One region of the Microbacterium sp. NPDC078428 genome, then DNA from elsewhere that is predicted to be linked to it. Evidence: riboswitches for the same ligand, from Rfam matches in the RefSeq annotation. Region 1 holds a riboswitch; each other region holds the start of a gene.
The links. A riboswitch is a leader RNA that binds a small molecule or an ion and turns the genes downstream of it on or off. The one in region 1 is predicted to bind thiamine pyrophosphate.
Positions count from the first base shown of each region.

Region 2: another riboswitch for thiamine pyrophosphate. It lies ahead of ACIGCK_RS12450 (NUDIX hydrolase); the one in region 1 lies ahead of thiC (phosphomethylpyrimidine synthase ThiC).
Region 3: another riboswitch for thiamine pyrophosphate. It lies ahead of ACIGCK_RS01120 (ECF transporter S component); the one in region 1 lies ahead of thiC (phosphomethylpyrimidine synthase ThiC).
Region 4: another riboswitch for thiamine pyrophosphate. It lies ahead of thiM (hydroxyethylthiazole kinase); the one in region 1 lies ahead of thiC (phosphomethylpyrimidine synthase ThiC).

Region 1 is NZ_JBITUP010000003.1:90,549-92,741, forward strand. Features, by position in the region: gene thiC (phosphomethylpyrimidine synthase ThiC) at 1-1,175, opposite strand, end outside; TPP riboswitch at 1,171-1,279, opposite strand; gene ACIGCK_RS06825 (sensor histidine kinase) at 1,378-2,193, opposite strand, start outside.
Region 2 is NZ_JBITUP010000006.1:213,539-215,731, reverse strand. Features, by position in the region: gene ACIGCK_RS12455 (HEAT repeat domain-containing protein) at 15-725, opposite strand; gene ACIGCK_RS12450 (NUDIX hydrolase) at 748-1,191, opposite strand; TPP riboswitch at 1,182-1,280, opposite strand; TPP riboswitch at 1,717-1,812, shown strand; gene thiM (hydroxyethylthiazole kinase) at 1,901-2,193, shown strand, end outside.
Region 3 is NZ_JBITUP010000001.1:229,384-231,576, forward strand. Features, by position in the region: gene ACIGCK_RS01115 (D-alanyl-D-alanine carboxypeptidase) at 1-728, opposite strand, end outside; TPP riboswitch at 767-875, shown strand; gene ACIGCK_RS01120 (ECF transporter S component) at 869-1,504, shown strand; gene ACIGCK_RS01125 (ABC transporter ATP-binding protein) at 1,506-2,193, shown strand, end outside.
Region 4 is NZ_JBITUP010000001.1:308,936-311,128, reverse strand. Features, by position in the region: gene thiE (thiamine phosphate synthase) at 1-204, opposite strand, end outside; gene thiM (hydroxyethylthiazole kinase) at 201-1,010, opposite strand; TPP riboswitch at 1,002-1,093, opposite strand; gene ACIGCK_RS01485 (carbonic anhydrase) at 1,142-1,723, opposite strand; gene ACIGCK_RS01480 (hypothetical protein) at 2,154-2,193, opposite strand, start outside.

The sequences.
Region 1 (2,193 bases):
CAGAGTTCCTGCTGCCGCTCCACGTTCTCCCGCACCAGGTGGAGTGGCACATGCCCCGGCCCCTCGACCATCACCTGAACGTCGTACGCCCACGCCCGCTTCGTCAGCTCGGCCAGAGTGTCGAGCTCGGCGAACTGAGCGGCGTCGTTCGCGTCGGCCGTCGACCCCGGCCGCAGTCCATCGCCGAGCGAGAAGGAGACGTCGTACTGAGCGAAGATCTCGCACAGTTCATCGAAGTGCGTGTACAGGAAGTTCTCCCGATGATGCGCCAAGCACCATCCGGCCATGATCGACCCGCCGCGCGAGACGATGCCGGTAACTCGATCAGCGGTGAGCGGCACGTAGCGCAGCAGCACGCCGGCGTGGATCGTCATGTAATCCACACCCTGCTCGCATTGCTCGATCACCGTGTCGCGGAAGATCTCCCACGTGAGCATGCTCGCGTCGCCGTCCACCTTCTCGAGGGCCTGGTAGATCGGCACGGTGCCGATGGGCACCGGCGAGTTGCGGATGATCCACTCCCGCGTGGTGTGTATGTCGTCGCCGGTGGACAGGTCCATGACCGTGTCGGCGCCCCACCGCGTCGCCCACTGGAGCTTGTCCACCTCTTCGGCGATCGAGCTGGTCACCGCGGAGTTGCCGATGTTCGCATTGATCTTCACCAGGAAGGCCTTCCCGATGATCATGGGCTCGGATTCGGGATGGTTGATGTTGTTCGGGATGATGGCCCGGCCCGCGGCGAGCTCAGAGCGCACCAGCTCCACATCGCAGTTCTCCCGCAGCGCGACGAAGCGCATCTCGGGGGTCACGATGCCGGCGCGGGCATAGTGCATCTGCGTGACCGTTCTCCCCGGCAGAGCGCGGCGGGGACGACGCTTCGCGCCCTGCCACTCCGCCGACGCGACCCCGCGGCGTAGCGCCGCCCGTCCGTCGTCGTGCAGATTGCGCTCTCGGCCGTCGTATGCCTCGGTGTCGCCGCGCGCCTCGATCCACGAGGTTCGCACGGGCTGCAGCCCCTGCAGCGGGTCGCTGCCGGGCCCGGCAGTGCGGTACACCGTCAGCGGCGGGTTGGGGACGGCGCCGGGGGAGTCCTCGAGCGCGATCATCGTGACGGGCACACGGATGCCGTGTTCCTCGTCATGCAGATAGGCGAGCGAGTGCGATGAATCGGTCATCAGAAGTCCTACTTCCTTCGCCGGCATTACCCGGACAGGTTCGAACGGTCGCGGGCCGCATCAGCCCGATCTCAGCCCCTGCAAGGGCTCCCGTGTGGATGACGACCACCTTATCCGACGGCGCGAACGATCGAGCGCGCCGTCGGCGGGCGGGAAGGAGCATGGCCGGATGACGGAGAGCGAACAGCCGCACGACGTCGAATCAGACGGTGAGCGTCGCGCGCAGGCGTGCCCCGCCAAGGTCACCGCCGGGTGACAGCGTGATCCGGCCCTCCGCCAACTGGAGGTACTGCCGAAGGCGCGCGAGTCCGGAGGATTCGAAGGCCGCCGGGGGCGCATCGCCGTTGTTGTCGACCGTCACCGTGACCTCTCGTCCCTCGGCCGAGAGCCGCACCGCGAGCTCGCTCGCTCCGCCGTGTTTGAGCGCGTTGGAGAGCGCCTCCTCGATGACGCGGATCACGAGGATGCGAGCGAAGATGTCGACATCGTCGGCATCCAGAACCGAGGCGGACGGCTCGACCCTAGAGCGCACGGCCACCGACGGCGGCACGCGTTCCAGGATCGTCGTGAGGGCCGCCCGCACGCCTCGTTCCAGATCCGCGGGGTAGAGCGCCGCGGACAGGGTGCGGATCTCTCCCTCACGCAAGCGGGCGAGGTCCTGCGTGATCGCGCCCACCTCGTCCGCCTCCCGCTCTCCGAGGCGTGGCACAACGGACCCGAGCCGGGCCTCGAGGACGATGAAGGCGCTCTGGACGCTGCCGTGGAGGGTGTGGGAGATCTCGCGGCGCACCCGCAGCTCCTCCTCCTGCAGGGCGCGCAGAAGATCGTTCACCCGTTCCTGCGAAGCGAAGCGCACGTTGTCGGCCTCGATCACCCGCCGCCACAGCCGCTGCTGGACGAGGCTTCCGACGATGACGACCGCGCTGACGATCGTCGTCGTGCCGATCTCGAGAAGCAGAGTCTGCCGGCTCGATGCGACGGTGATGTCGTATATGCCGAGGGAGGCCTGGAGCCCCGC
Region 2 (2,193 bases), on a different contig from region 1:
CTCAAGCCCCACCGTCAGTCGGGGAACGACTCCGGGATCCGGGTGTCGGCGGCCTGCGCGTTCCGTGAGAGAAATGCTTGACCGCGTGTTTCCCAGTCCTCCCCCGCCTCGAAGCTCGACGAGGTGGTGCCCGAACCTGCGCGGCAGGTGACCCACACACTGGTGCCGTCGTCGCTGGGAGTGACGATGTAGCCGTGGGTGGCAAGTGCGAGCTGCGTCGTCATGAACTCGCGTGTCTGCTCGTGCGACTCCGCCTGGGTGGCTCGTTCGAGCGCCGGCAGAAGGTCGACGAGGCCGCGCCCGCACACGTTCTGCGCAGCCGTGGCGCGTATCCGGTGGCTGCGGTCGTTCAGGGCGCGCGGCAGCAGCACAGCATGGAGCGGCGACAGCTGATGCCTCGCCAGGGCCGTCATCGCGGACGCGCGGACGGTGACGGCGCGTGCGGCCAGCATCGAGGTGATGGCCTCCCGCGCAGACGCGAACACATCAGCGAGCCGGCCGAGCAGGTCTGCGCTCTCGCCCCGGACGATGCTGCTGCGATGCTGTGCATGGGTGAGCAGGAGAGCCAGGCTCTCTGCGTCAAGCGCTTCGTTGCGCACCACGGTGTTGAAAGCCTCGACGGTCGTACGGTAGTCCTCGACCAGTTCGGGGTATCGCGGCTGCAGGTACGTCTGCACCCCGTAGGGTCGCAAAAGTAGCTGCGTCCTCTTTCCGTCGTTCGGCATCATTCAAGCGTATTGAGATAGTTCAAGAGCTTTGCGCGAGCCGGAAAGCAGTCTCGGCAACTTCGCGCACATCAAGACTGAGTGCAAGGTCTCCGTGTTCGAGTTCTTCGATTGAAAACCAGCGTGCTTCCAGCGCGTCATCAGCTGCCACGGGTACCCCGGTTCGCCAGTCGCACCGCACCGCGACGAGGACGAAGTGCTGGAGGAGGGTGCCGGAGTCGTCGTGATGGAAGGCATCGACAGCGGTGAACACCTCGCGTGCTTCACCGTGCACGCCGGTTTCCTCATGCAACTCGCGTAGGGCGGCTTGCTGAATCGTTTCGGCGGTTTCGATCTTCCCGCCAGGGAAGCCCCACCGCCCGACATCTGGCGGGTTCGCGCGACGCACCAGCAGCACCTGGCCGTCACGGATGACTGCTGCGATCGTCGCGACAATCGGGCGGGGCGGAGAAGTGGAAGCACTCACTTGGACATTCCTTCGATAGTTCGAACTAGAGCAGGTTCGACGAGTGTGATCTCAGCCGCAGATCCCGTGCAGCACCCCGTGTCACGTCACACCCGTCTACCGAGGATTTGTGCTGCTCATCGGTCAGTGGCTCTTTGCGAGGGAACGTTTATCCGAGGTCTTGCGTTCACTCTCGCCGCTTTTTCGGTGTACTGGCGGAGGTGCGGATTCCGTGCAGCAAGAGTGGAGGGCACCGATGCCGCCGGCCAATCTCACCCGGGGTCCCACAGAGGCTGGTAGTCCTCAGCGTCTCCGTGCTCCTGCCGACCGCATAGTTTCGTACCAGGATAGGGCCGTGGCCGGCTGCCCGTGTTGGTATCCGATCTTTCTATATGGTCCCTGGCGCCGTGGGCTGCACCGATCTGGTTCAGTGTCGGCGAATCACCGTCGACAGCCCTCGCCAGGATCTGCCGTGCTCCTGACCATCGGCGGCCCTAGCGTTCCACGGGAGTGCTCCCAGTTGTGACCGAATGCGTTAGGCTAGTGGGCAGTGACACGGGGTGCCGCACCCAGCGGCTGAGATCACACCCGTCGAACCTGATCCAGTTCGTACTGGCGAAGGGAATGTCCGGATGACTTCAGCGCGTTCGAGATACCGATCCAGGTGTCCGCTTTCGGCGTGCCGTCATGATGCTCGACTTTCTTTCGCCGTGGAAAAAAGCGAGAGCTCATGTCTGTCTCATCCTCCGCGGTTCTGCTCGGTGAGCTGAGGGCGCAGACCCCGCTGGTGCAGTGCATCACCAACTCGGTGGTCACGAACTTCACCGCGAACACCCTGCTGGCCATCGGCGCGGCACCGGCGATGGTCGACATCGTTGGCGAGGCCGGACCGTTCGCCCGTCTCACCGGCGGCCTGTTGGTAAATCTGGGAACGCCGATCCCGGAGCAGCGCGCAGCGTCCGAGGAAGCGGTCGCCGCGGCGAACGATGCGGGCACGCCGTGGGTGCTCGATCCGGTCGCGAT
Region 3 (2,193 bases), on a different contig from region 1:
GACCCGATGAGGAGCCCCTCGAGGAGCTGGTACTGCGTGAGGGCGTCTTCGGTGGGGAACGGCAGTGCGGACTCGCCCGAGGCGATCGTGGCGCGGTAGTCGGCGCGATCCGCCGACGTGAACGTGTACGAGGGGCCCGATTCGCCCACGCCCAGCGGCATCCCGTCGAGCACGACGAGCGCCGTGACTACCTTCGTGATGCTCGCCATCGGCACGGCCTGGCCCGAGCTCGCCAGCGGGGAGCCCAGGCCCGGCACGCCGACCGCCGCCGAGCCGTCGGCCGGCCAGGCGGGGGAGACGGCGGCCGCGGGCGTCGTCGTGACGCTCGACGCCTCGACCTGCGGCTGCACCGCGTGTAGCGGCCAGAGCAGCATCGTCGCGGAGTAGACGAGGGCGAGCGTCACCACCACCACGAGGGGGGTGAGCGCCGCGCGACGCCACGCGAAGCGGGAGGGCCAGCGCTCCACGAGCGGCGGCTCCCAGCCCTGCGGCGCGGCGGCGGCGCCCGTGCCGAGCGCGCTCTCGTCGACCCACGCAAGGGCCCGGGGCGAGGACGCGGCGGCTTCGGCGGCGGCTTCGTCGGGGGAGGTGGATGCCGCGGCATCCACCTCGTCTGGCCCGGGCGGCTCGGCGACCGCGACGCTTCCGTCCGTCGCGCCCCGGGTCGAGCCGGAGCGCAACGCGCGCCGCGTGAGCGCGGGCGGGGACGGCGAGTCGCTCGGGGTCACAGGCCTAACGTACAACGGGGCGTGGGGCTATACTCGCCCCTGTCAACCACGGGAGTCCGGTGTGCCGGGCTGAGAGGAAGCGTCCACGCTTCGACCGTCGAACCTGATCTGGGTCATGCCAGCGCAGGAAGGAGAACATCTTGAGCACGTCCACGTCTTCATCCGCCCCGTCTCGCCCCCGCGGATTCGCGGGGATCGTCTGGCGGTGGCGCGTCGTCGACATCGTCGTCGCCAGTGTCATCGCCGTCGCGTGCGCGGCGCTGTTCCTCGTGTGGAATGTCGCGTACCTCGGGCCGAGCGAGCTGCTCTCGCCGCTGCTGCCGGGCCTGCAGGGACTGCTCGCGGGCCCCTGGCTCGTCGCGGGCGTGCTCGGCGCCCTCATCGTGCGAAAGCCCGGCGCCGCGCTGTACACCGAGCTGCTCGCCGCCGTCATCTCGGCGCTCGTCGGCAACCAGTGGGGGCCGCTGACGATCGTGTCGGGGCTCGTGCAGGGCCTCGGCGCCGAGATCGTCTTCCTCCTCTTCGCCTACGCCGTCTGGCGCCTCCCGGTGGCGATGCTCGCCGGCGCCGGCGCGGGCCTCGCGTGCGGCATCAACGACCGCCTCCTCTGGTACGCGGGTGCCGACGCGACGTTCACGATCGTCTACATCCTCGCGACGACGATCTCGGGCGCGGTGATCGCGGGACTCGGATCGTGGCTGATCGCCCGGGGCCTCGCGGCGACGGGGGCCCTGAACCGGTTCGCGTCGGGCCGCGAGGTGACCCGCCGCGTCTGACGTGGGCGCAGCACCCGCCCCGCCCCGCCCCGTCGCCGTGACGGCGGCGGGCTGGGGGTGGCGCTACGCCTCGCGGAACGCATGGGCGCTCTCCGGGATCGATCTGCGCATCGAGCCCGGGGAGCGGGTGCTGCTGCTCGGGGCGTCGGGCGCGGGGAAGTCGACCCTCCTGCACGCGCTCGCGGGCGTGCTCGGCGGCGACGACGAGGGCGACACGACCGGGTCGCTGACCCTCGACGGCGTCCCCGCCGCGCACGCGCGCGGCCGCGCCGGGATGGTGCTGCAGGACCCGGACAGCCAGGCGATCCTCGCGAGGGTCGGCGACGATGTCGCGTTCGGCTGCGAGAACCTCGGCGTGCCGCGTCCCGAGATCTGGACGCGGGTCGGCGAGGCGCTGGATGCCGTGGGTCTCGACGTGCCGCTGGATCGATCCACGTCGGCGCTCTCGGGCGGGCAGAAGCAGCGGCTCGCGCTCGCGGGGGCGCTCGCGATGCGGCCGGGCCTGCTGCTGCTCGATGAGCCGACGGCCAACCTCGACCCCGCGGGGGTCGCCGAGGTGAGGGATGCCGTGGCCCGCTCCCTGGAGCGCAGCGCGGCGACGCTCGTCGTGGTCGAGCATCGGATCGACGCGTGGCTTCCGCTCGTCGGCCGCGTGATCGTGCTGGGGCGGGAGGGGGTCATCGCCGACG
Region 4 (2,193 bases), on a different contig from region 1:
CAGCAGCGCGACCCCCGCGGGGAGAGCATCGGAGATCCGCAGCACGGTGTCCAGGAACACCCGGGCGGAAGCGTCCTTGTCCCGCACCTGGACCGCCGTCACACCGCCCTCCGCGGCCGCGCGCACCAGCTCGACGAGATCGTGGCCGGCCGCCGCGGCGAGGCGCGAGTCGGTCACGAGATAGAGCGACAGGTCGATGCTCACGTCAACGCCGCCCTGCTGCGCAGCGCGGCGCCGTCGACCGTGGCGAGAGCGTCGAGGAACGCCGCCTGGAAGCTCCCCGGCCCCGCGGCGCGTGCGGCGGCGAGCTCCGCGGCGACCGTGTACACGGTGATCGCGGCGACGGTGGTCGCGAACCGGTCGTCGTCGACCGCAGCGAACGCCGCCATCACCGCGCCCAGCGCACACCCACCGCCGGTGATCTTCGTCAGCAGCGCGTCGCCGTTGGCGATCCGCACGAGGTCGCGCCCGTCGGTGACGACGTCCACCGGCCCGGAGATCGCGACCACTCCCCCGGTGCGCTCCGCCAGCGACCGCGCCGACGACACAGCGGCATCCACCCCGTCGGAGGCGTCCACACCGCGCCCGCCCGCGCCGGAGCCGGTCACGGCGATGATCTCGGAGGCGTTCCCGCGCACCACGGTCGGGCGCAGATCTCGCAGCGTGTGGCCGAGCGGCGTGCGCACCGGCAGCGAGCCGACCGCGACCGGGTCGAGCACCCACGGCGTACCGGCCGCATTGGCGGCGGTGACCGCCTCGAGCATCGCCTCCCGCTGCTCGAGCGTCGGCGTGCCGAGATTGACGAGGAGTCCGGAGGCGACTCCCGCGAACGGGCCCGCCTCCCCCCGGATGTCGACCATCGCCGCCGACGCGCCGAGCGCGAGGAGGGCGTTGGCTGTGACGTTGACCACCACGCTGTTGGTGATGCACTGCACGAGCGGCACGTGTGCGCGCACCCCGTCCAGGGCAGAGCAGGTGAAATCGAGCAGGTCTTCTGGCGTGCGCGTCATGCGCGACATCCCTTCGCTAGTACGAACTAGATCAGGTTCGACGGGTGTGATCTCAGCCCCGCGGGGCACCCCGTGTCACGTGGTTACCTCTCACGCTACCCGCAATCCGCGACAGGGCGGGAGTGCCGAGCTCACGCCGTGGCGCGCCCTGCGGCGGTCGCGTCGGGCACTTCGATGAGGCGTCCGGTCTTGACGTCGTAGAGGTAGCCGTAGACCGCGATACGCGCAGGGACCAAGGGGTGCGCCTTGATGCGCGTGACGTCCTCGGCCACGCTGGCCGCCTGATCCGAGATCGTCAGCCAGTCGATGTACTTCGCCTCGGACGAGCCCGGTCCCTCGCCGACGTCGTAGAACCCCTTCTCACCGAGCGCAGCCGTCTCGAGGCTGCTGGCCAGAAGCCCGCGCATGACCTCGTCGGTGAAGAACTCCATGCCGCAGTCGGTGTGATGGATGACGAACCACTCGCGCGTGCCGAGGAGCTTGTACGAGATCACGAGCGATCGGATCGCGTCGTCGGAAGCACGCCCCCCGGCGTTGCGGATGACGTGCGCGTCGCCCTCGCTGAGGCCGGCGAACTTCGCAGGGTCGAGCCTCGCGTCCATGCACGTCAGGATTGCGAAACCCCGCGCAGGCGGCAGGGCGAGCTCGCCTTTGTCTCCGAAAGCGTCGGCGTAGCGGCCGTTCGCTTCGAGCACTTCAGACAGCACGGTCATGGCAACTCCTCGGGATAGACGACCCGCGGCGGGCGCGCGCGGTGTTGTCAGGCTAGATCCGTGCGCGAGAGGGGCAACAGTGTGACAGCAAGTGACGACGCGCTCCCACGCGACACCACGATCGAAGAGTCCGCGCCCGAACGCTCCCGCCGTGGACCGGCGGCAGCGCCGCAGAAGAAGGCCCCAGAGCTGGACAAGAACGGCGGAGACAATGGCGGAGACGAATGGCGGAGACGGAGGTGAGCCGGAGGGATGTGAAATCGCGCCGACGGCAACCGAGACGGGTCGAAACCGCATGATTCCGCGGGTTCTGACGTGGCGGACGTGCTCCTCGATCAGGTGAGCCGGGTTCGATTCGTGGCAGAAACGTGGCGGGTATTCGGCGCGAGATCAGGTGGCTGCACCGCCCTTCTGTCGCGCGATCTGGAGACTACGCGGATGCAGCTTCGACCATCATCTCGACGGCCTCG